Regions from separate parts of the Pseudoalteromonas sp. APC 3691 genome, predicted to be linked through region 1. Evidence: riboswitches for the same ligand, from Rfam matches in the RefSeq annotation. Region 1 holds a riboswitch; the other holds the start of a gene.

Region 1 (12,572 bases):
CTCACTGGTTACAATTAATTGGCAATAAAAATGAGCAGTTAGTTATGACAAACCAAGGAGGAGAAACATTAAGTGTACTAGTTCCTTCGTCACGAATTCAGTCAGATCAGTTGGTGTTACAAGGAGATGCAATAAGCCAAGGGCATGGGCTTGGTTTACTGCCTCTATGGCAAGCAAACATGCGTCTTAATGCTCACCCCGAATGCTTTGAGCGTTGTTTAAAAGATTGGGTAGGTCATCCTGTTCCTATTTGGTTATGTTATCCTTTTGGCAAATTAGCCAAAAAGCAGCGTGCTTTTATAGAGCATATAAAAAGCAATTTACCGCAGGAATGGGATAATGAGCTTTGCCAAGAAATGTAAATTTTATTTAGTATTACTTAGACAATTTATTTTAAGTGTTTTAGAAACTGCAACGTAAAAAACCGCTTTTTAATCAATAAAAGCAAATGCTACTCATTATCATTTGGTGTGTGGCATGCTAGCATATCCTTAATATGTTCATAAATTAAAAAGGAAATATAAATGTACGGCATACTAATAAAAATGTTTTTTATAGCTGGTTGTAGTTTTTTCTCAGTAGCTAGCTTTGCTAATTACCCAATAACAATTAGCCAAGGGAATACCCAAGTTATTATAAAACAAAAGCCTATAAAAGTAGTTGTATACGATTTAGGTGTACTTGATACATTAACAGCACTTGATATTGATGTAACAGCGGTTGCTAAGGGAGTGTTTCCTGAATATTTAGCTCATTATAACTCCCCAAACAAAGCAATAGCGGGTAGCTTATTTAAGCCAGACTTTGAGGCACTTAAAAAAATTAAACCTGATTTAATTATAGTCGGACCACGCAGCCGTAGAGCATTAGATAAATTAACTGCAATTGCACCTACCATCGATTTAACATTAAGTTCCGATGATTTTGTCTCTAATATTAAAAGAAATATTATACTACTGGGTGATGTTTTTGAAAAACAACAGCAAGCAAAGTTATTGTGGAACAATTTAAATAATAAAATTAATGCTTTGCAGGCTAAAGCAATGGGTAAAGGGCCTGGGCTTGTTTTATTTACTGTAAAAGATATGTTTATTGCGCACTTACCTGGAGACAGATTTGGTATGGTGTATGAACTACTTGGTATACAAAGCTCAAATAAAATTAATAAACCGCAGCTAAAAGATAACGATAAAAGCCAAACTAAAGTGCAAAAAGCCAAACAAGCTGCAGTATTAACAAAGGATTATATGGCAACAAAACCAAATTGGCTGTTTATACTCGACAGAGGTTTAGCAACTGGTGGACAAAGCAATATTGAGCAAGCTTTAGCAAAAGCACCGTTTATAGAAAACTCTCAAGCGTGGCAACAAAAACATGTTTACTACTTAAACCCAACGCAATGGTATGTAATAACAGGCGGCTATACGAGTGTTCTTAATACTGTTAACGAGTTAAATACTATTTGGTAAACATTTTTATTAAAGGTGAGCTGATTATGAATATTTGCTCACCAATTCACTTTAGTTAGATACAAAACGGATAGCGAAAAATTGAAATTTCCTGCATATATATTGGTCATAAATAGAATTTAGCTCAGTACTTTTAAAAACTGCAACAAATAGGTAACTCTACTTATTCTGGTCAACCCGAACTAAACACTTTAAGTTGAGAACTTTTAAACTCCACAGGTAATAAGTGATCATTTACTGAATGCAGCCGAAGCCTATTGTTTAGAGTCTAAAATTGGCTGTCTAAACGTCGGTTGAGGCAGTTGCGCAGTTAAAATAAATACAGGGAGTGTGTAGTGGCATAGTTAATTTGGCCACCTATTAAGAGATGTTATGATTGATTTCATAGCAGCATTAGGTGCCAAGATGAAGAAGAAAATACGTAAGTCATTTAGTCCTGAATTTAGACTAGAAACGGCTCAATTAGTGGTCGATCAAAATTACACCCAAGAAGAAGCGGCCAAGGCGATGGGGGTGGGTAAATCGACTATCAGTAAGTGGGTTAGGCAATTACACGAAGAACGCGCAGGTAAGGCCCCTAAAGCCATGCCGATGACGCCAGAACAGCTTGAAATACGGGAATTGAAAAAGCGCATTGAACGAATAGAGCTGGAGAAAGAGGTTTTAAAAAAGGCTACGGCTCTGTTGATGTCCGACTCCCTGAACAGCTCTCGTTAATCGAGAAACTCAATCAGAGCCAGCCTAAGCGCTATCCAGTTACTTTATTGTGTGAGGTATTTGACGTACATCGCAGTACCTATAAATACTGGCTAGCCAGGGATAATGAAATTTGTCCTGAGCGAGTTCGTTTACTCAGCGATATTAAGCAGATACACAATGAGAGTAACGGCTCTGCGGGGGCCAGAACGATTGCTGATATCGTGACACAGCGCGGCACAAATCTCAGTCGATATCGTGCCGGCAGGCTCATGAAACAACTTGAGTTGGTGAGTTGCCAACTTCCGCAACATGCTTGCAAAAAGGCGGCAAAAGAGCATGTAGAGATACCCAATTTATTGAATAGACAATTTGCCGTCACTGAGCCTAATCAAGTGTGGTGTGGCGACGTGACCTATATTTGGACTGGCAATCGCTGGGCTTATTTAGCCGTTGTGATGGATTTATTTGCTAGAAAACCGGTGGGCTGGGCGATGTCGTTATCCCCTGATAGTCAATTGACCATGCAAGCTTCAACCATGGCCTATGAGCGCAGAGGAAAGCCGAAAGACGTGATGTTTCATAGTGACCAAGGTAGCCATTACACGAGCAGGAAGTTCAGACAATTAATTTGGCGTTACCAATTGACTCAAAGCATGAGTCGCCGTGGAAATTGTTGGGACAACAGTCCAATGGAACGATTTTTTAGAAGTTTAAAAACGGAATGGGTACCCACTACAGGTTATAGGAGTTTTACCGATGCTAAGCATCATATAACGGATTATATTGTTGGCTACTACAGCCAGACTAGGCCGCATCAGTACAATGCTGGTTTAAGCCCAAACGAGTCAGAGAAAAGATTCTGGCTTTACTATAAAACTGTGGCCAATATTACTTGACCACTACAGGTTATTAACTACTCTAGGCATTATGCCTCAGAGCCTATACGATAGGGTAGAGCTATATATCTACCTTGAAAATATTCACACTTATTTTCAATAAGGATATCATAGGTTTCATTATCTTCAATTAGGCATGTAATAAACTTTATACCTAAGCCGTGCGAGAGCGTAATCAATGTTCTTAGGAAGTATTGATTTTCTTCACATTTAAGGTTGCTAATAAAGCTTCCGTCTAACTTAACGTAATCAATATTTAAACCTTGCAGATATTTTATAGAAGTTAAATTTATAGCAAAGTGCTCGATACAAACCCTGAAACCAAGTTTTTTTAGCGCAGCTATTACTTGAGCTGCTTTTTGCTGACTATCAATTATTACAGTTTCTTTTATTTCGAAAATAAGTTTTAAGGATTTTTCTTTAGCTATTTTACTTATAGATTCAAGCCAAAATATAAACTCATTGCTGTAAAGAGACTGCTTGGCTAAGTTAATTGCAATTGGTTTATCGTAGCGAGTTAAATCTTGTGCTAGTAACCCTGTTATTATTGCTTTATCTAGCTCAACAGTTAGCTCAAGCCGCTCTGCCATAGTGAACAACTGATTGTTATTAAGGGGCTTATTATTGTATAAAACATTAGAAAATAATTCATAGTATTCAACTTCCTTTAAATTATTTTTTATTGGTTGAGCGCTAAAATTAATTTCTTTATTTTCAATTGCATGGTTGATAACACTGCGCCATTGAGTAAAAGATATTGCAGATAGGTTTGAGTTAGAAATTATATCGACTTCATGAGGTGATGTGTCTAGTTGCGACAGTAAATCACTTAAAGTACATGTTTTATGGTAATCAATAGCTGAAACTCGAGCATAAGGAGAGTCTAATTCTGTGACCTTCTTTTGAGAAAAGTCGCGGCTCAAGTGTTCTAGCATTTCTTGCCTATACTCTATGCTAACACTCAGCATTAAGATAAACGTGCCTCCAGATATTCTAAATATTTCACTTTCTTGAGAAAAGTTAAAATTCTTTTGAATAATATTTTTAACTTCAAATACGTAGTTGTCTCCAGCAGCAAATCCAAAATTTTTATTAATAGATATTAAAGAATCAAGGGAGATAAGTATTAGGCATGAAACATCATCTTTATTCATGCCTGTTTGAGTTGCACTAAATTGATTCTCAAATGCTCGTCGGTTACCTAACTGAGTAAGTTCGTCTTGGAAAACCTTTTTAGACAAACTTTCACTATGCTCTGATAAAGACTGGAAAGTCGAGTTTAAGTTTCTTACCATATTGTTCATTGCTTTGGTAACCGTTCTCAACTCTATTGAAAAGGGGACATCATTATTAATAATAAATTTTTTATATGTTACCGATTGAGCTTGTTTCTCAAGTTTTTTTAGAGGCCTAAATATAGCACTAAGTATAAAGTAACCTAGTATTAGGCTAATAATCAAAAGAGCTAAAGAGGTAATACAGGTGTCTATCGCATGCTTCCACAACTTTTCATAGGAAAGGCCTGGGTGGCTCTCGACTATTAAAGTACCGGCTATATTCCATCCATTATTAACTTCACTTGACTCAGGTACTCTTGGAAGTTCAAACATAGATGTAAACCAAGGCGGAATATCTTGTGATGTTAGTGGATTAACCCTTTCAATTAAAGTATTACCTTTTTTATCAACAAATCTGATACTGTGATAGTAGCCAGAGTCAAAAATAGCGGAGATCATGGTCTCTGCTATAACCAAATTTTCTTCATCAGTATAAGGAGAAATAGATAAACCTAAATTAATAGCTGCGTCATTAGCATGTACGCTCATTTGCTCTGTAAAGTAGGTTTTAGTTGTATTAATATCAATAATTAAACGTGCAAAAAAAGAAATTGAAACAAGTAAAAAGATCAAACCATATATTTGCGTCCTGAGACTCATACCAATATTAACTTTATTCTTCAATTTTAATTTCTCCATTGCTAACATTTATATCCACCTCTATACGCTCAATCATATCCTGCCAAGATTTTAAGCCATGCTGCTTACGAACTTTTTTTCCTATACCTCTAGCCTTAGAAAGCCAGAGGCCATGACCATTAAAGCTGTATATCGGTTTTAGGTCTGGACGTTTTGTCGCGGGTAAAATCTTATGTTCATAGTTATCAAGTATAAGTGGAGGTGAATCATTATTTTCTAAATAAATTAATACCATATGGGGTACGTCAACAGTTAGCTGACGTACATACATTAACCTAAGCTTATCTTCAGGAAAGCCCAAGGCAAGAAGGGAAAAATATTTAGCAATAGCATAATCCTCGCAATCGCCACCTCCACGGCCTATAGTTTCAATGGGGGACGCCCAATAATCTTTTTTGTTCCAAAAATCGATATCCTCATAATATTTAATCTCTTCGTTAAAAAACATATTTACAGTATTTAATTGTGACCATTCGCTAGCAGATTGACTATTTTCTAATAGCTTTAACCAACTGCCATAACGATTGACACCATTTTTATTGTATTTATTTTCAATTAACTGTAATAATTTTTTATTATTAAGTTTATCCTCTATTTTTTGAGAAAAAACAAATAAGGAAAAAACACATATACAGATAAATATTATTGTTTTTTTCAAATGCTTTTATTACCTAAAAATCTTTAAAATTCAATTTTTTGCCAATCTTTTTTTACTACTAAGTAGACCTAAACATATTATAACAATAAAAGTCATTGCATTAGCTGTTGCCTGCAGTGGGAAATCTACAATAATATGGAGAATCATAAATGTAATCGCAGTAGCCACTCCAAAACTGACTCCTTGGTATAAAGGTGATGTTTGTTGAGTCATATTCTTAAAGCAAATGTATAAAATATAAAGTAATGAAAAAAAGCTTAAAAAGCAGCTTAAAACACCAAACTCAATTGCAAATTGCACATACTCGTTATGCGCATGATCGTAAAAGCCGGAGTAAGGTATTGATTGTTTGGTAGGAAACAGTCCGTAATAAGAGCCTCCTCCAGATCCAGATAAGTAGTATTGCTTAACTAATGGAATTGAATCTTGGATAACTTCATCTCTTGTTTCTTCAATAAAGCTAGTTTCAGCTAATCTTTCTTGTAATTTATCGGCACCAAAAAGACTACCCACAATAATAGTATCAAGTACAAAAAAACTAATAATAAGATATTTTAAAGACCATGGCTTTGATTTATAAAATTTAAGAGCAAATAAGCTTACTGAGGCGAGAGATACTAAAAATGCAATATTCCCCATTCTTGAGCGAGTTAGAAGTAATGCGACAACAATAATTATAAGACACAACCGTATAACTAATTTCTTGGATAAAAGCGCTTTTATAAAACCTCTGAAATAATGAGTTAACTTACTATTAGAATTTTTTTTAATATCTAGCTCACTAATTATAAAACCAATCCCAATTGACAAAATAATAGCAAGGTAATTAGCTAAATGGTTATGGTATACAAAAGAGCCATTAGCTCTTTGTGAGTACTGGAAACCAAAAATAGGAGTGTAGGAGGGAGGTGATAAATTTAAAAATGTAGCATAAATTGCTTGAAATAACCCTGCAATAATTAAGGCATAGATAATGGTCGTTATTCTTTTTTTATCTATGGTGTATACACAAATTAGCCAAGCAAACATAAAAAAACTAGCTGTTTTTAATAGCACTATTTTTGTTTGTATAGGATCTGTTGAATAAGAAAAAATAATCTGGATTAGTAAAGTAAGTAATAAGGTACCAATTAAAGTAAAAATTGGCCAAGTACGCAGAGGAGGGAAAAAGCCATTGTTTTTATATATATTGAATATACAATGTAAAAAAAATAATGCAAAAACAATAAGTTCCGAAATTGCCCAAGCCCACGGTCTATTACTACCTAAAGGAATAGGAAGCCATATAATTAAACTACAAAGGCTATAAAAAATAAATTTATTAAGCATAAAAAGAAAACCCATAAAATGGGTTCCTTATAGAAGACTAAAATTAGTTACTTGAAGCTGTTGTTCCGCCGCCACCGCCGCCAGAACCAGTAGATCCTGTTAAAGGAGTACCTACTCCAGAGATTAAACCTGTACCACCTGCAGCAGTACCAGAGCTAATAAGTTCTAAATTTAAATTAGGGTTAGAACTTGCTAAAACAATTAAATCATCTTCTGACATGCCATTAGCTTTAGCAAAAGCAAAAAATGACTCTTGTTGACTTTCAGTAAGGGATAGATTGGCAAATAATGTACTCAAACAATCTTTTTTTACAGTATCGGCTAGGGCTAAACACTCTGAAAGTTGTTCTGAAGCAATATTAGCTTTCTCATCTGAGTCTTGTTGCGCTGATACCATTAGAGGAAAAGCGAGAATTATGATTAAAAAACTTACCTTTTTCATTTATTTACATCCTTATGTTAATTCAAACTTATTATAAACAAGCTAGTATCAATTTATTCATTAATCAAAGTATATATTTAATAAAATAATTTGCATCTTTTTTATTTTTAACCGCTCAAGGAAGGTTGGCATGATTTAATGCTTATGTCTAAGGTATTAATCATTAGCCTTATTTAACAGGATGTTAAAATTTATGTGAATTTTAACTTGTTTTGTTTATTTCTAAGCGTTAATATTTCACAAAATATACGCCGTGCTCTTCAATGTGTAGTCTTCATTCACATAAAAGATTTGTATATTTTCAATCTTTAGTTTAAGAAAGCCAAACTTGATGCGAATCAAGGACGGAAAGCCACGGGTCTCCTCAAGGAATTAGTATCAGGATGATAGCCGGGTTGCTGAACATTATTATTTATAATTATAAATGTGAGGCACAAAATGAACACTTCAAATCAATTTGCACTACAAAACAATTCAATTCCAAATGTTTTCTCATCAAACTCAATAGATTTTACGTCTTCTGAAATGGGTCTTTACTTTCGTCTAGATCAAGGCTGGGTAACTGAAATAGAAAATAAAAATATATATAGTTGGAATGACTTAAATGAAGGTATTTCAAGTGAGTCTATCCCGCATGTGGTCGTTGAAGGTATAGCTGAGCTTTATGCTTCTAACCTGTCTGATGTGATCCAAGGTTCTAATCAGGATGAAACTATTTATGGTATGGGAGGAGATGACTATATCAATGGTGGGGAAGGCATCGATAATATATTTGGTGGTGAAGGTAATGATCTTATTAAAACAGGAAAAGGATGGGGGAATTTTGTTGATGGTGGAGAAGGTAACGACACTATTAATTATTTTGGAGAAACAATAGATCAAGGTGTTTACGCCAGAATGGATAAAGGTTGGGTAACTGACTATCAGAATAAATTAGACTACTCATGGAGTGAAATAAATACAGGTATTGATTCTGGGGAAATTGAAGCAGATTTTTTTGTTAATATTGAAAATTTCACAGGAACAAATTACAGAGATGTTATTCAAGGTAACTCCGGAGACAATATAATAAAAGGTGCTGGTGGATCTGATTATATTAATGGTGGGGATGGCTTTGATATATCAAGTTATTATGGTGATAGTGATGATGGTTATGGAATAAATGTAAGGCTTGACCAAGGTTTTGCTGTGAGTATGGCTGATAAAATGGCTCATAGTTGGATGGATCTCTTAAGTGCAATTAAAAATGGAGATGTTGAAGCTGATAAACTAGTTAGTATTGAAGGGGCTATTGGTACTAAATATAATGATGCTATTCAGGGTAATAAGTTCGATAACTATTTAGAAGGCGCTCAAGGGAATGACTTTCTCAATGGTGGTGACGGTAATGACACTTTAGTTGGTGGAAGCGGAATAGATAGACTAATTGGTGGTAAAGGTAATGATACTTTCTATGCCGATGAAACTGACAGTTATATAAATGGTGGAGAAGGTTTTGATATTGTTTCGTTTGAGGATGTTAATGGCGATAATGAAGTAAATATTAACCTTGCAAGCTCAAATTATTCAGGCCTCGAAGCTATTGTTATAGGTGGCGACTTACAACAACAAGTACACAATATTAATGTATCGCTTGACCAAATCGCGGCTGATACTGAAGGCACTTACGATGATATGTTTTTTGCTATTGGTATTGATACTCTTACGTTTAGTGACAGCGTTGGAATTGCTTCATTGACTCAAGAATTAGATGGCAATTATGAGGCAGAGTTAATAGCACTTCTTGGCTTAGACGAATTGACTCAATTACAGTCAACAACCTATGAAACTGAGGGCGGAAATTTCGTTACAGTTATCCAAGATGTAATAATTGATTCAGATATGGATATTGGTGGCATAGGCTCGCAAGATTTTATGGGCCAAGAGAGCATGTATATAGCTTAATTGTTACTGATTTAGAACAGCAGCTATAAGTTGCTGTTCTATACTTTAAAAGGAATTAGTGTGAAATCACTAAAGAAGCATATACGCAATCGTGCCCGGTGGACATTTTTTTTTAGTTTTGTAACTAGTGTATTAATGCTAGTTGTACCGATTTACTCCTTACAAGTATTTGACCGTGTATTAAGCTCCTTTAGTTTAGACACTCTATATTTACTGACTATTATCGCTGGATGGCTTGTACTCGTTTACGGCTGCTTAGAATGGGCAAAACAGAGGCTATTACATGCAACAGCAAATGAATGGCGTGAGCAAGCAATTAATTTATATGCAGAAACTGGCTTCAAAAAAAGTGAAAATGGTAAATTAATCAATGATATAAAACTGACAGAAACTGGTTTACAAAACCATTTAGGAACAGTTGCCGACATTCCTTGGACAAGTATTTTCTTATTCGTTTTATTAATCATTCACCCAACATTTTTCTATATTGCTATATCGAGTATTTTTATACTCATGATTTTTGCCTGGATAAATTACTTATATAGCCAAAGAGTAAGTAGTCAAGTGTTAGCAAGTGATATGCAAACAAGTATTTTAGTAAATAAAAATTATTTAGTTGCCTCTGGCTTTATTTCTTCAATGGTTTCTATTTGGAAAAAATACACTCAACAATCTTCAAGCACGCAAATAAACTATAAAATAAAAACCTTAAATATTAGTAGTCTATCGAAAACATATAGGCTGCTTGTACAAATAGCAGTTACATGTGTAGGTGTTTCTTATGTTTTGAACCAAGCGTTATCAGTTGGTGGCATGATTGCTGCCAGCTTAATTATTGGACGTGCACTAGCTCCGTTTGAGCAATCTGTTTTGCAATTACAACATTGGGTTACGTGTTACAAAGCATGGAAAAGAGTCACTTCATATAATATAGATAACGAAATTAAAACCGAACCTGCAATCCCTAATGGTTCACTCATTGCGAATAAAGTTATTCATAAGTATAGCAATTTAAATAAAGTATTTATAAAAGCTTTCAGTGCAAACTTTACTTCTTCCCACGTTATTTTGGGTGCTAATGGTTCAGGAAAAACGACTCTTTTAAAAATATTAGCGGATGAATATCAGCCTTTTTCAGGTGATATAAGGATTGAAGGAAGCCTTTTAAGTAGCTGGGACTCTATAAGTAAGCAAAAAATAATCGGGATATATCGCTCAGATTTACCTTTAGCAAAAACAACTATTATTTCTAATATGGCAGTGGGTGAAAGTCAGGCATATGCAATGGAGTTAGCACAAGAGTTGGGGTTACATAAAAATATAATGCAACATACTAACGGTTACGATACTGAGCTTGTAAATGTTGAGACTCAACTTAGTAGTTCTGAAATTCAATTAATTATTTTAATAAAAGCGCTGTCTAATAAGCCACATATACTAATAGCAGATAATATTGATGACCATTTAGATACCAGAGCCGAACTTGCTTTAGCTAAAATTTTAGCAAAAAGAACAGAAGAAGGTAAAATAACAATTTACTCAGCGAAAAAAATGAATTTGATAAGCAAAGCGCAAAACATTATTTACCTTGAAGAAGGTAGTATTCAGTTTAATGGTAAAGCAACTGAGTTTTTTTCTACTCGTAATAAAATGAAAGAGGCTAGTAATGGATAACTTAGCAAGCAAAAAATGGTTAATTACCTGCTTTATTATATTTGTTATTGGTTTTGGTACTTTTTTTATTTGGTCTGTATTTTCTACTTTAAGTTCAGCATCTATGGCAGCAGGGAGTGTCGTAGTTAAAGGACATAAAAAAAGTGTGCAGCATTTAGAGGGTGGAATAATAGAGGCGATTTATATTGAAGAAGGTCAACATATAAATAAAGGCGATATATTATTTAAATTAGCAAAAGACCAATCTCAAAATTTATTTGAACAAACCCAAACTCAATATCAATATGCTAAAGCGGCTTTTCAGCGTATTCAAGCTGAGCTATCAGGAATAGATACACTCATCTTTACTGATTTCGATCAAAATAATATCGAAATTAAACAAATGATTGATTACCAAGTTGAACAGTTTAATGCAAATAAACATAAACAAAATAGTTTAATATCGTTACAAGAAGAAATAAAAGAACAAAGTACACAAGAGTTGCAAACGTTGTTAGCAAGACAGGCATCGGATAAAAAACAGCTGAAAATTGCAGATGAGCAAGTTACTATGTATCAAGAGCTTGAAAAAAAAGGTTACTCATCTCGAGCGCAGTTTTTAGGAGCTAAAAGTAACCAAGAATTAATCCGAGGCCGATTGAGTGAATATATAGGATTAATTCAACGCGCTAAAGCATCAATTAATGAGTCAGAACTATCACTTGCAAGTATTAAAATTGAACATCAAAAGCAATTGCGAGAAATTTTTGAAAAACAACAAGAGCTATTAAGAATTAGACATTCAGAATACATGCGGGTTAAAGATGTTTTAGATAGAACGACTATTATTAGCCCTATATCAGGATACGTTGTGAATTTATCAGTAAATACCCTCCAGGGTGTAATTAGTCCTAGGCAGGTATTATTAGAGATTGTCCCAGATACAGATGATTTATTAGTAGAAGTTTTATTAAATCCTAAAGATATAGAGTCTGTTCATGAGGGAATGAAAGCAAAAATAAGACTATCATCTTATAATATGCGCCGCGTGGCACCTATTGATGGTGTTGTTGAAAACGTTTCTGCAGATAGAATTTATGACGAAGAAAAAGATATATCGGCTTATAAGGTTAAAGTTAAAATAGAAAATAACAGAACAGATATAGACTTATACCCAGGTATGCCAGCGGAAGTAATGATTTTGCTTGAAGATAGAACGCCAATGGATTATTTACTTTCACCATTAACAGAACTTAATTATAACGCATTTAGAGAAATAGATTAGATTAAAAATAATGCCAATACACTTCAAATTTAAGAATGTATTGGCTTTGATAATTTAATTGTCCGACCCTCCACAATCATCATGACGACCTGAGCCACGCTTTTTACGCTTTTTATGATTCGCTTTATTCCTAGACCCATTTCCACCACCAACACAACCATGATTTGGACCGTGACGTTCGTTACTCACAAAACCATCGTCGCGCCTTGATAACCACCATT
Region 2 (12,572 bases), on a different contig from region 1:
CTAAACGATTGGCTTTATCTTGAGTCATGTAATCTATCTGCTGTTTTTTAGCTGCGTATTCTTTTTGGCTTTGTGCAATCGATAGCTCAAGGCGCTTTATTTCACGCTCTATTTGTTGAACTTCTAAGAAGTCATCCACAGAGGTGTCGGTAATACCTTTACCGGGCGTAGAGCTTTTGTATGCTTCAATTACGTTTATATCTTTAAGAGTAATAACTTGTGCATCTTTAGCGCAAGGCGTTTGGCTAAAGGTAGGAACGCCCTTAATTACACACTTATACACTGTTGTACTTTGTGCCAAGGTAAAAAATGGTGCTGCCGCGCAAACTGATAGCAATATGAACCGGATCATAGCTAAACCTAAAGTGGCTAAAGTTGTGTTAATAATGCCCTAAGTTATTACTAGGCACAATTTGTTTAGTTTTTATAATTTTTAGGTACAAAAAAAACACAATTAAGTGGTTTAAATTAAGTATGGTCCAGAGGAAGGGATAGACTTGCTTACATCCATGTAATCAATCGCTGCGCGACGCTTGCAGCAGCCCAAAATGTTCCAGACATTTTGTCGAACCCTGTCGAGGGTTCTCACCCTCCCAATTTAGTATAGGTGTTAAATTTTAGGCACAAAAAAACCACAATTAAGTGGTTTAAATTAAGTATGGTGGAGAGGGAGGGATTCGAACCCTCGATAGAGCTACAAACTCTATACTCCCTTAGCAGGGGAGCTCCTTCGGCCACTCGGACACCTCTCCAACGCATAACCGTTTGTATTGATGGAAGTAAAAAAGCCACCAATTAAAATATGGTGGAGAGATAGGGATTTGAACCCTAGATGGGCTATAAACCCATGCCGGTTTTCAAGACCGGTGCATTCGACCACTCTGCCATCTCTCCGTGACGCAGAATAATACTTAGGTGATACCGCTGTGTAAATAGCAAAATGACTGTTTGCCTAAAAAACGTACGTAAATGAGGTTTTTTTTGTAAATAAGGGGAAATTAAGGCAATTTTTAATAAAATAAATAGGTTGCAGCAAACAAGGGGGAGCTAAATAAGTGACTTCATTTAGTGGTTGAGTGTTCGCTGCACCGAAAAATAATCATGGTTGGGTGATTATTTATATTGAGCTGCGCCGCTAAGTGCTAGTCTTTTACCAATAGTGTTAAGTTTAGCTAACATTCTTGCTTTACGGTTAGTTGGTTTAACTGCTACTTGAGCTGCTGCTGTTTGATTTAATGTGTTAATTGGTTTCATTATTTTGCTCCGGGTTGTATATGTTGAAATCGCGTGCATTTTGCACGTTGTTTGATTAAAAAGACAACGATAAAAATTGAGCCTGACGGATTAGTTAAACTAATCCTTGTTTGTTTTATTAACGTGCGGTTCAGTGTTTTTTATTATCGCTTTTGCATAAATAGTTACAGTGAAGTCGGCTTTATCTGCTTTAATACTGATGCTTGTGAGTGTTTACATTTATTTTTATGCATTTTACACAACCTTTTTTGACTAGTTATTCAGATTAAAAAAATTCAATTAAACTCTTTTTATTCGTTATTAAATACATTGTTGGAAACAAAAAGCTTGTCGCTACTAATAATTATTAAACCAAGTACAAAAAAACAGAGTGAAAAACCACTAATGTGGCTTAAAAGCATCTGTAAAAAACGCAGTTTTTCTTATTGTATGTTTACTACAACGGGAAGCTTTAACGATGACTGCGCTCAAATAAGGTTGCTACTGAGTAAATTTACCAAAGTAGTTGTACTTGGCGGAGACGGTACATTGAGCTTGGCGGTTAATGCGTTAATAGGGAGTAGCTGTACGTTAGCATTATTGCCTTGCGGTACAGGTAATGATTTCTCGAGAGGGTTTAATTGCAAAGAAGATGATTGGCGAAAGGCATTATTTAATACACCGACAGCAATTGATGTAGGAAAAATTAATAGCCGCTATTTTATTAATATTGCAGGGGTAGGGTTTGATGCTCATGTAGTTAAAGCGATTAATGCTAAAGCTAGTTTTTCATCTTTTGATTACAGTTGGACGAGCATTAAAGAGCTATTTTATTATCAAGCTCAGCAGTTACAAGGTACGTTTAATAACGATGCTCGGCAGTATCAAAATTTAATTACTGTATTTGCTAATCATAAGTACTTTGGTGGTGGTCTTGAAATAGCGCCAAAAGCAGATTTAACTGATGGGCTGCTTGAGTGTTATCAAATGCGATCGGGTGGGCTTTTTTATAATCTAATAAGCTTTATGAAGTTGTTTTTTAAGCGCCATCAGCATATAAAAAACCTTAACTACAATCGCTTAAATACAGCTTCTATAAAAACTGAAGGGTTATTGATTGAAGCAGATGGTGAACTGGTAGGTAAAACTCCAGCCGTTATTAGTGTGCATGGGCAGGCTTTACTTTTTCATATGCCAATAAAAAAGCGCCTACAGTAGGGTAGGCGCTTTTGTGTTAGTTGCGTTAATAACGCGTCTAACTGGGGACGGAGCCACTTTTAGCTACTGCTCTATTAGCTAAAAAGGCGTTAATTCGTTTTGTTGGGGTAAGCACAATGGCGTTACCTAATAGCACTAGGCTAAATCCTGCAAAGGTATTTGCGTGCCATTCAAAGCCTTCAAAAAAGCTACTCAGTGTTACTGCCACTAATGGGAATAAAACAATAACGTAGCTGGCTTTTTCAGGGCCTATATTTCTTAGTAGAGCAAAATAGCAACCAAAAGCAATTACAGTGCCAAATATTGATAGATAAAGTAGTGATAACCAGTAACTTGGTGGAGCATTCAAACTAAATTGCACATCGTTCATTAATACATATAAAGCTAAACCTATAGCGCTGTATAGCATGCCCCATGCATTGCCTTGCAATACACCAATTTGTTTACGAGAATTACGAACGCTTACCATGTTTCCTAATGAAGCCACAAAGGTGCCACCAAGGGCAAGTAGTAACCCGACCAACGCACCATTACTCAAGTCGAACTGCTGTAACTGTGGCCAAAACAGACACGTAATACCTAATACAGCGAGAACAGCACCTGTATAAATTCGTTTTGAGATTGGCTTACCAAAAAATAACCGAGTATTGACTATGTTCATAACCAGCAACATTGAAAAGGCAATAGAGGTCATGGCTGAGGTAAGGTGATTTTGTGCCCAGTAAAGCATTAAATAATTTAATCCAAAATTACAAATAGCTAATAAAACAAAAAAGCCATGATCCAGTAACTTAAATCGCATGTCGGGTTTTTTGTACGCTACATATAACCACATTAAAAGCGCTGCAATAGCAAAGCGATAAAATAACGATAACTCTACCGCAATATCACCTAACTGAAACTCTATGGCTAACCAAGTTGAGCCCCAAATTAAAACGGTTGTAATGTATAGCGCTGCACTTTTCATGGTTAGTCCCCAAAGCCCGATTGAATGGCTATTTTAAGACCTATCTGTATACTTACCATATACAGAAAAGTAAAAATGTAACCTATACAGATTTGGTGTGTGATGATAAGACAAAAAAATAGCCAAGGGCATGAGTTTTTATATCAGCAAGTTATTCAGTTGATTAGAGATATGAGCGCTCAACAAGTTTTACTCCCCGGCGAAAAACTTCCATCACTGCGTAAAATGGCAGATAACTTAAATATAAGTATCCCCACTGTAAAACAGGCTTACCAGTCACTTGAAGATCAAGGGTTGGTAGAGGCGCGTGAAAAATCAGGATATTTTTTAAAAGTCGTTAGCATGGCTCATAATTTACCTAAGCGAGTTAAATTAAGTCGTGAACCTGTTGTGGTAAATAAACAAGCCTTAATAGAGCAGGTGTATAGCGCGATTCATCAAGCTAACGTAGTCCCTTTTGGTATCGCCAACCCAATTGCAGCAGCACCTACCGATAAAGCACTCGCCAGAAACATGCGCCGTGTAATGACAATTGCGGGCAGTAAAGCCATAAATTATGGCCCAACTGATGGGTTTGTACCACTGAAAAAACAATTAGTGCATCGCTATTTAGATTTTGGCATTGGTATTGATATGGACGAGCTTGTGATCACCAATGGTGCGCAAGAGGCTATGGCTATTGCGCTTAAGTGCGTGACAAAGCCAGGCGATGTAGTGGCTATTGAGACTCCTTGTTATCACGGAATTATAGAGCTAATAGAAAGCTTGGGACTTAAAGCGCTCGAAATACCACTGTGTCCAGATAATGGCATTTGGTTAAGCGATTTGGAGCGAGCTTTAAATGACCATGACATAAAAGCGTGTTTATTCTCGACAGCAATTAGCAACCCTGTAGGCAGCTTTATGCCAGATACAAACAGGCAGAAGCTGGTGGAGTTACTCGAAAGCCTCGACGTAGTGCTTATTGAAGATGACGTATACGGCGATTTATATTTTACGGCGAAACGAGGCACACCTGCTTTAGCGTATTCTAAAAAAGGATTAGTGATCAGTTGCTCATCTTTTTCTAAAACGGCTGCGCCGAGCTATCGTGTAGGTTGGTTAGTTGCCGGTAAATTTGCAACGCAAGCGAGGCGATATAAACGAGCACTAAGTTGCTCCGCTTCGTTAATAAATCAATGGGCGTTATCAGAATTTATTGCCAGCGGCGAGTACGACCGTAACTTAAAGGTACTCAGGCAGCGCCTGCGCGATAACAAAGAGCGTATGCGATGGTGTTTACAACACGTTATGCCAAAAAATACACGTATAAGCGATCCAAAAGGAGGCTGTGTAATGTGGCTAGATTTAGGAAGCGAGTACGATAGTCAAAAATTATTTTTACTTGCTCTTGAGGTTGGTATTAGTATTACCCCTGGGCTTATTTTTTCAGCCTCTAATAAGTATAAAAGCTGCGTAAGGTTAAGTTATGGTGTGCCGTGGAGCGAGCAGATAGAGCAAGCCATTATTACTCTGGGTAAGCTCACTTTATTAGCTAAAAAGTAAGTTTGGGAAACACAAAAAAGCAGCATTTAAGTAAACTTAAGTGCTGCCAAAGGGATGTTAAATAACGTTTGCTGTACTAATTTTGTTTAAAGCTAAATAACTGGTAACCTTTAAGCTCTGGCACTTGCATTACTAATTGCTCTTCTTGTTTTGCAATATCAGCAAAGGTTTCACATAAAGAGTTAGCTCTCTCTTCAAGTGCGCTTGCATGTAGCTCTACTTTTTCTTCTATTTGTGCACCCATATTTTCCATGCGTTGTTCAAAGGCATCCATATCGCCGCCTGAACCAAGTAACTCAGAACCTAAAGCCACTAAAATACTGCCCATTGATTGCATTACTGCTGATTCAACCGCTGTTTCTATCTGCTGCTCAAATTGTTGTTCAAAGTTTTCGCCAAATTGATTAAAACTTTGTTGGCCCATTACAAATGTACCTTGCTGGTAAAATGTGTTTTCTACCTCAATTTTAATGTCGTCCATAAGCTCAGACATATTATCAAGGCCGTCAATATTAAATGCATTGCCTACTTCTTCTAATGCCACACCGGCAATTTTAACCCCCTCTAACGCTATATTAGCTACTTCAGGTAATTGAGTGCGTAAGCTATCAGAGTACTTATTCAGTGCTTCGCGTTGTGAGCTATTAAGCGCTACAAGCTCGCCATTAACGGTTAAGTCACCATGGGAATTAAATTGCATAGTTTTATTATTGGCAGTAAAAATTTCTAATTCGTTTGGTTTAATACGTACATCGTTTTTAAATTCGACGTTACATTCATCATTACTAAATGAAATTGTAGAATCGTTGTCGTTATGAGCCATAGCGGCTGACGTACAAATTAATGCGCTAACTAATAGTAATTTTTTCATGTTTGTTCTCTACTTTTTGTTGATGACGATTAATTAATAACAAGTTTGATGCCAGTTTTGTTTTTCTATAAAAAACAATTGATTAAGTGATTTTCTTTATTTTTTAGCAAGTTAAAATAATTAATAAATAACTATTTTTTAGTCAAATTGGCTAACTAATAAAAATTAATAAATTTTATTTATCGATACGATAAAAAACTCTCACTTTCCTCAATTCAAATTTAGCGCTATTTATTCACATTACTGACATGAAGACTATTTACAGTAGTCACGTGGCTTTATTTTGATGTTAATTTGCAGAGCACTTTGGCATTAAACATTTTTAATTTTACCGACTATTGCGATAATAAAATCCTTGGTTGGTCTCAAACACTTTATGGAGTGGGTTGTGGGTAAGACATTTAGTTACGATGCGCTAGATGACGATTTTGTTGAAGACGAGTACGAAATGCTCGGACGTAATCAACACGATAAGAACAAGCAAAAGGTTAAGAAGAAGTTGGAAGACTACCTTGAGCAAAAACGCTTGCGTAAAAATCTAGGCGAAGACGATTTAAGCGATTACACCGATTAAATTTCACTAGTATAAATAAAATACCAATTAATATTGAGAGTTTAAATGTGCGGTAATGTGTATGTTTAAGTTTCAATAGTATTGGCAATAAAGAGGCCTTGCGCCTCTTTATTACTTTTTAAAGGGTACTTTTAGCCTGTGCTAATGCTTTTTGAATTGTAAGCTCTAGCTTTTCGGGCTTAGTAAAAGGTGCATAGCGTTTAATTGGTGTACCATCTGCGGCAATTAAAAATTTAGTAAAATTCCATTTTATTTTACGTGTTAAAAAACCAGGTAAGGCTGATTTTAAGTGGCGAAATACCGGGTGTGCATGCTTACCATTTACATCTACTTTGGCCGCCATTAAAAAACTAACCCCGTAGTTAATTAAACATCCTTGCTCTATTTGTGTTGCGTTGCCGGGTTCTTGTTTACCAAATTGATTGCACGGAAACCCCAGAATAACTAAACCTTGGCTGGCATACTTATTGTGCAAAGCTTGCAGAGACTCGTATTGATAGGTAAATCCACATTTACTTGCGGTATTAACAATAAGCACAACCTTACCTTCAAAATCACTAAAGTTAATAGGTTGACCCTGCAAGCTTGTTGCGCTTAATTGATGGAATTTGTGCATATTGGCGTCTTTTTTATTATTGTTATCGGTATTTTAACCTGAGTACAGTATTTCATAAAGTATAAAGAGCGCTCTAATTTAAAATCAGAAATAGCCCCATACCGGCAAGCGTTGTGTAATAAATATTATGTGTTTTATAGGCAACAATGATGGCGACTATCGCTGCGCTTAAATAAGGGTTTTGCCAGTCTAAGTTAATGCCATCTTCATTCAAAAACACGATAGGCACCCAAATTGCTGTAAGCACCGCAGGTGCGCTAAAGCTTAAAAATTGCTGCATTTTAGGGCCTACTTTAAACGGTAAAGCACGGTGCAAAAATAAATAACGCGTAAAAAATGTAATGCACGCCATGAGTAAAATAGTCGTCATCATAGCGTTACTTCCTTTTTAGTGGTTAGCCTTGCTGTGCTGTAACCTGCTGCCATTGCCAGCAGCGCTGAGCAAACAAGCCATAACTCAAATCCTGTGCTTTTTAAAAGCGTTGCACTAATGCCTGCTACAATTACCGTAACGAGTGAGGCCAAATTTTTAATGCCCGGAATAACTAACGCTATAAACGTGGCAGCAATGGCAAAGTCGAGCCCTAAATTAGTTAAGTCGGGCAGCATCGTGCCTGCTACAATGCCAATAAACGTCCAAATATTCCATGCAATATAAAAGCTAAAACCAGCGCTCAATGCGTATATTAAACGTGTTTTTGTTCTATACGCTTTTCTATGGTGAGAAAATGCAAACAGCTCGTCGGTTAAAACAAAGCTTACTGGTAAGCGCCAACGCATAGGCTGATCAATGACCTTATGACGCACGGCTAAACCGTATAAAAAATGTCGAGAGCTAATAATAAATGTTGTGAATAAAATTGTAAGCAATGGTGTGTTGCCCGCTATAAGTTCAATTGCAACAAGCTGTGCAGAGCCTGCAAATACTAATAACGACATTGCTTGGGTTTCTAATGCACTAAAGCCATTTTGAATCGCTAAAGAGCCACATAAAATACCCCAAGGAATAACCGCTAAACACAGTGGTAGCATATCTAAAAAGCCTTTTAAAATAGCTTTTTTAACTGGTTGCATGATATTTACTCTCACGGCTTGTAGAATGGCTCATAAGGATACCTTAATATTATGATGTTAAAGTAGTTAACGAATTAGATAATACTGTTTTTTTAAGGATAGGCGCAATGACGACGTTAAAAGTGTGGGATGGGTTTATTAGATGCTTTCATTGGTTTTTGGTTGTAAGTATTGCGGTGCTTTATTTTAGTATTGAAGAGGGCATGATTGAGCTTCACTTTGTCGCTGGTTTTTTTACTTTAGCACTTATAGTAACACGTTTAATATGGGGTGTTATTGGTAGTAAAACCGCGAGATTAAGTGGGTTACTGCACTCTCCTCGTGCTATCTTAAAGGCGCTAAAAACACCAAGCGACTCGTTAGGCCATTCAGCACCCGGCAGCTGTATGGTGATAGTTTTTTTTATATTGATCATAACGCAACTTGTAAGTGGCTTAATGAGCAGTGATGGTATTTTAACTGACGGGCCGCTTGCTCAATATGTGTCTAGCGATACGATTGATTTTGCCAATTGGCTACATGAGCTGAATTTTGACATTTTACTTTATGCTATTGGCTTGCACGTATTGGCTATTATCATTTATAGAATAAAAGGCAAACCGCTAGTTAAGGCGATGATCACAGGCTCAAAAGAGTTAAAAGCGGATGACTCTGAGGCTAAAGTAACTAAAGCGTCTTGGCCTGCGTGGTTAATATTTATATCTTTATTGGTGTTGCTGGTATTTACGTGGGCGAAAGAGCCTTTAACTTATTTGTTTAGTTAAAAACACATTAAACCAATCTTAAAGGGTTGGTTTTTTTTTGGGTTACATTCTTTTGTTTGATTGTTATGCGGGGTCGAATTATAATCGCTGCATTGCTGGCAAACTAGCCGAAAGGTTAGGACGCAAAGTTTCCGGTCTAAGGCTTTTTAAAAGCTATGGTAGCGGGACTACTGCATAACGTGTTGTTATGTATCACTTGCCCTCAGTGTATTTTTTGTGTATCCATAGTCTATGGATAAGATTTTGTAACTCTTAAGGTGTTGCCGTGTTTATGCATACGTCGTTGGCCTGTGGAAAGTGGTCAATAATAGGTTGCTTAAATCATCATACCCAATTATTTATTGGTGATGTGGTGAGTGTAACCTTTTACGACATGCAAGGAGAGCTGGTTAGTTTATCATTTGATTACAAGATCACCTCGCTTGAGCAAGGTGAGCCTCACGCATGGCCACGTTTAGTTGCCGAGCATATTAATGTGCATGTACCTCTTGTTAGCGCAGGTAAAATGACCGAACAGGGTTTAATTGTAGCCTATAGAAATAATGAAATTTTTGCTTTGCAAAGCAGTGGTATATGTAAAGCACACGTCGACTTTCATTGTATTGCAAAATGCGATGAGCGTGTTGTTAAGAACCTTGATACTTATGATTACGTGTACCCTGAAAATTGTGAAAACTATAATGCGGGTACAAAGGTATTGCAGCCAAAAACTGGGCATGTATATCAATGCAGGCCTTGGCCATTTAATGAGTTTTGCCGCACGAATGACGATAATAAGTCTATGTTCGAACCCGGTGTAGGGCAAAGCTGGGCTATGGCTTGGCAGCAAATATAAAGCTTAAATTATCTTCCCAAAGGTATAGCGGTTTTAGTAATGAAGCGTTTACCGTTTTAGCCCATCCAACTATTGGATGGGCTTTTTTATTTTTATGATAAACTGCAAATCACATTATTTTTTTAATTGGTTTTGTTGTGTCTCGTCCTGTCTACTCTTTAAGTTTATTACCTAATTTCCCGATTGCTAAACAGCAAGCCCATACATTAAGTACTCATAATAAGATACGTACCGATAATTACTATTGGATGCGTGATGACGATCGCCAGGATGAGCAAGTACTTGCGCATTTACATGCTGAAAATGCGTACTGCGATGAGCAGTTAGCTGCTATGAAGCCACTACAAAATACACTTTTTGAAGAGTTAAAAGCACGCATTGTAAAAGATGATAATTCGGTACCCGTTAAAGACGGGAAATACTGGTATCACTCAGAAGTTCGTGGTGATGATGAATACTCGCGTCACTATAGAAGTACGAGCATAAAGGCCGATAATAAAGAGCTTTTACTCGATGTTAATGTATTAGCTGAAGGATTTGAGTTTTTTGAGCTGGGCGAAGTCGCACTAAGCCCATGCGAGCAGCTTATGGCTTACTCTGAAGATACTGAAGGTCGTCGTATTTATAATGTTCGCTTTAAAAGCTTAGCGACCGGTGAAATGCTACCTGATGTACTTGAAAATACAGAAGGACAAGTTGTTTGGGCTAACGACAATAAAACTGTTTTTTATGTAAAAAAAGATTTAAAAACGCTATTAGGATACCAAGTATTTAGGCATGAGCTTGGCAGCGAGCAAAGCCAAGACGTAATGGTCTACGAAGAGCAAGACAGCAGCTTTTTTATGGGACTTGGTAAAAGCCGCGATGAAAGCTTAATTATTATTGATTTAGCATCGACAGAGACCAATGATACATGGGTGCTTGATGCTAATAAGCCCACTGGCGAATTTAAAGCATTAATGCCGCGTGAAGATGGCCACGAGTTTGACGTAGATAAGCTAGGTGACACATTTTATATTGTGACTAACTGGCAAGCTAAAAACTTTAGATTAATGACGGCAACAAACGAAACAATTGCAGATAAAGCACAATGGGTTGAGCATACAGCTCACAGAGAGAATGTACTGCTTGAAGGTGTAGAGTTATTTAATGACTTTTTAGTATTGAGTGAACGCGAGCAAGGGCAAGCTCGATTTGTAGTTGTTAATAGGCAAGGGGATCGTATGGCACTTGAGTTTGCCGATCCTTGTTATTATGCTGCAATAGCAATGAACCCAGAGCCAGACACACGCACTGTGCGTATTTATTACTCAAGTTTAACAACACCAGGTTCTTTATATGATGTTGGTTTAGCAACTGGCGAAAAAACACTACTTAAACAGCAAAAAGTACTCGGTAGTTTTAATGCCGATGACTATCAGTCTGAGCGATTAATGGTAACTGCTCGCGACGGAGTGAAAGTACCCGTATCAGTTGTTTATCGAAAAGACAGCTTTAAAAAAGAGGGCTCAAATCCGTTATTTCAATACGGTTATGGTGCGTATGGCTATACGATTGATCCAAGTTTTTCAAGCTCATCACTGAGCTTGCTCGATCGTGGTTTTGTTTATGTAATAGCACATGTTCGAGGCTCTGAAATGCTAGGTCGCGAGTGGTACGAACAAGGTAAAAAAGAGCATAAACAAAATAGCTTTAGTGACTTTATTGATGTGACAAAAGCGCTTGTTGCACAAGGCTATTGTGATAGCAGCAAGGTGTTTGCCTCAGGCGGCAGTGCTGGTGGTTTATTAATGGGGGCGGTTGTAAACCAAGCACCAGAGTTATATTGCGGTGTTGGCTGTCATGTACCATTTTTAGACGTATTAACCACGATGCTTGATGAAAGTATTCCGCTCACAACAAATGAATATGATGAATGGGGTAATCCAAATGAGCCTCAGTTTTATGATGTAATTGAAGCTTACTCGCCGTATGACAATATTCGCGCCCAAAACTATCCGAACATACTCGTTACTACCGGTCTTCATGACTCACAAGTGCAGTATTGGGAGCCTATGAAGTGGGTTGCAAAAATGCGTGAACTTAAGACTGATAGTAATATTTTAGTATTTAAAACGGATATGGATGCAGGGCACGGTGGTGCATCAGGTCGCTTTAAAAGTTTAGAGGAAAAAGCACTCGAAATGGCCTTTTTTATTGCTTTATTAAATTAACTGCAAAATCGGAAAATTGTATTATCCTATATATAGAAGTTGATATATGTAAGGCGATATATGTTTGGTGCACATGGTGAATTTCAAATTTGTTCACAGCCCCCTCAGATGTATTTAGAATTGAAAGGGAGCTTTAATAATGAAGGCATTACGCTGTTAACTAATGGAGTTGTTCAGGAGTTGAGCACTCACCCTGAAAATACGATTAAGTTTGTGGTTGTTAATTTAAAAGAGTTTGAGCTGTTAACTTTGGATGGCCTCGATTCATTAGAGGCCTATTTTGCCGGTGTAAAAGAACGAGGCTATCAACGAGTTGATTATATAAACATTAATATCATAGCTAAAAATATGTTTGAAAAAGTATGGAAAAATAGCGATGTAGAAGTTAATTTTTATAAAGATACCGACAGCTATTTATTAGTGCACCCAAATGACAGTTATATAAAACAGAACTGGTAACTAACATGAGTATTATAAACCGCTATTGAAGAGGGCTTATAATACTCTCTAAACAACCTTTATAGCGCCGTGAAAGGTTTAAACACATATCGTTTTTCAGCCTTACTCTATAATCGCCACTGTCAGTAGGCATCAGTTCGCAAATAGCTTGTCTTCTTACCAGCGTTGAGCGATGAATGCGAACAAACCCTTCTGGTTCTAGT

Evidence for each region. Region 1 has a riboswitch for cyclic di-GMP ahead of QL998_RS00610 (calcium-binding protein). Riboswitches for the same ligand answer to the same signal wherever they lie in the genome.
Region 2: another riboswitch for cyclic di-GMP. It lies ahead of QL998_RS07755 (chitin-binding protein); the one in region 1 lies ahead of QL998_RS00610 (calcium-binding protein).

The regions. Positions count from the first base shown of each region.
Region 1 covers NZ_JASDCB010000001.1:142,898-155,469, forward strand. Annotated here, with positions in the region: gene QL998_RS00575 (LysR family transcriptional regulator) at 1-362, shown strand, start outside; gene QL998_RS00580 (ABC transporter substrate-binding protein) at 525-1,469, shown strand; one part of gene QL998_RS00585 (IS3 family transposase) at 1,875-2,142, shown strand; one part of gene QL998_RS00585 (IS3 family transposase) at 2,142-3,064, shown strand; gene QL998_RS00590 (EAL domain-containing protein) at 3,094-5,049, opposite strand; gene QL998_RS00595 (transglutaminase-like cysteine peptidase) at 5,015-5,698, opposite strand; gene QL998_RS00600 (O-antigen ligase family protein) at 5,729-7,042, opposite strand; gene QL998_RS00605 (hypothetical protein) at 7,071-7,469, opposite strand; cyclic di-GMP riboswitch class I at 7,781-7,872, shown strand; gene QL998_RS00610 (calcium-binding protein) at 7,908-9,413, shown strand; gene QL998_RS00615 (ATP-binding cassette domain-containing protein) at 9,474-11,087, shown strand; gene QL998_RS00620 (HlyD family type I secretion periplasmic adaptor subunit) at 11,080-12,351, shown strand; gene QL998_RS00625 (hypothetical protein) at 12,406-12,572, opposite strand, start outside.
Region 2 covers NZ_JASDCB010000017.1:18,953-31,524, forward strand. Annotated here, with positions in the region: gene QL998_RS07690 (RNA-binding protein) at 1-352, opposite strand, end outside; tRNA gene QL998_RS07695 (tRNA-Ser) at 660-752, opposite strand; tRNA gene QL998_RS07700 (tRNA-Ser) at 804-894, opposite strand; gene QL998_RS07705 (hypothetical protein) at 1,114-1,254, opposite strand; gene QL998_RS07710 (YegS/Rv2252/BmrU family lipid kinase) at 1,582-2,451, shown strand; gene QL998_RS07715 (EamA family transporter) at 2,489-3,418, opposite strand; gene QL998_RS07720 (PLP-dependent aminotransferase family protein) at 3,521-4,963, shown strand; gene QL998_RS07725 (YggN family protein) at 5,040-5,834, opposite strand; gene QL998_RS07730 (PA3496 family putative envelope integrity protein) at 6,223-6,408, shown strand; gene QL998_RS07735 (glutathione peroxidase) at 6,527-7,024, opposite strand; gene QL998_RS07740 (AzlD domain-containing protein) at 7,098-7,397, opposite strand; gene QL998_RS07745 (AzlC family ABC transporter permease) at 7,394-8,098, opposite strand; gene QL998_RS07750 (cytochrome b/b6 domain-containing protein) at 8,206-8,862, shown strand; cyclic di-GMP riboswitch class I at 8,950-9,037, shown strand; gene QL998_RS07755 (chitin-binding protein) at 9,134-9,697, shown strand; gene QL998_RS07760 (S9 family peptidase) at 9,835-11,910, shown strand; gene QL998_RS07765 (hypothetical protein) at 11,971-12,369, shown strand; gene QL998_RS07770 (LytTR family DNA-binding domain-containing protein) at 12,392-12,572, opposite strand, start outside.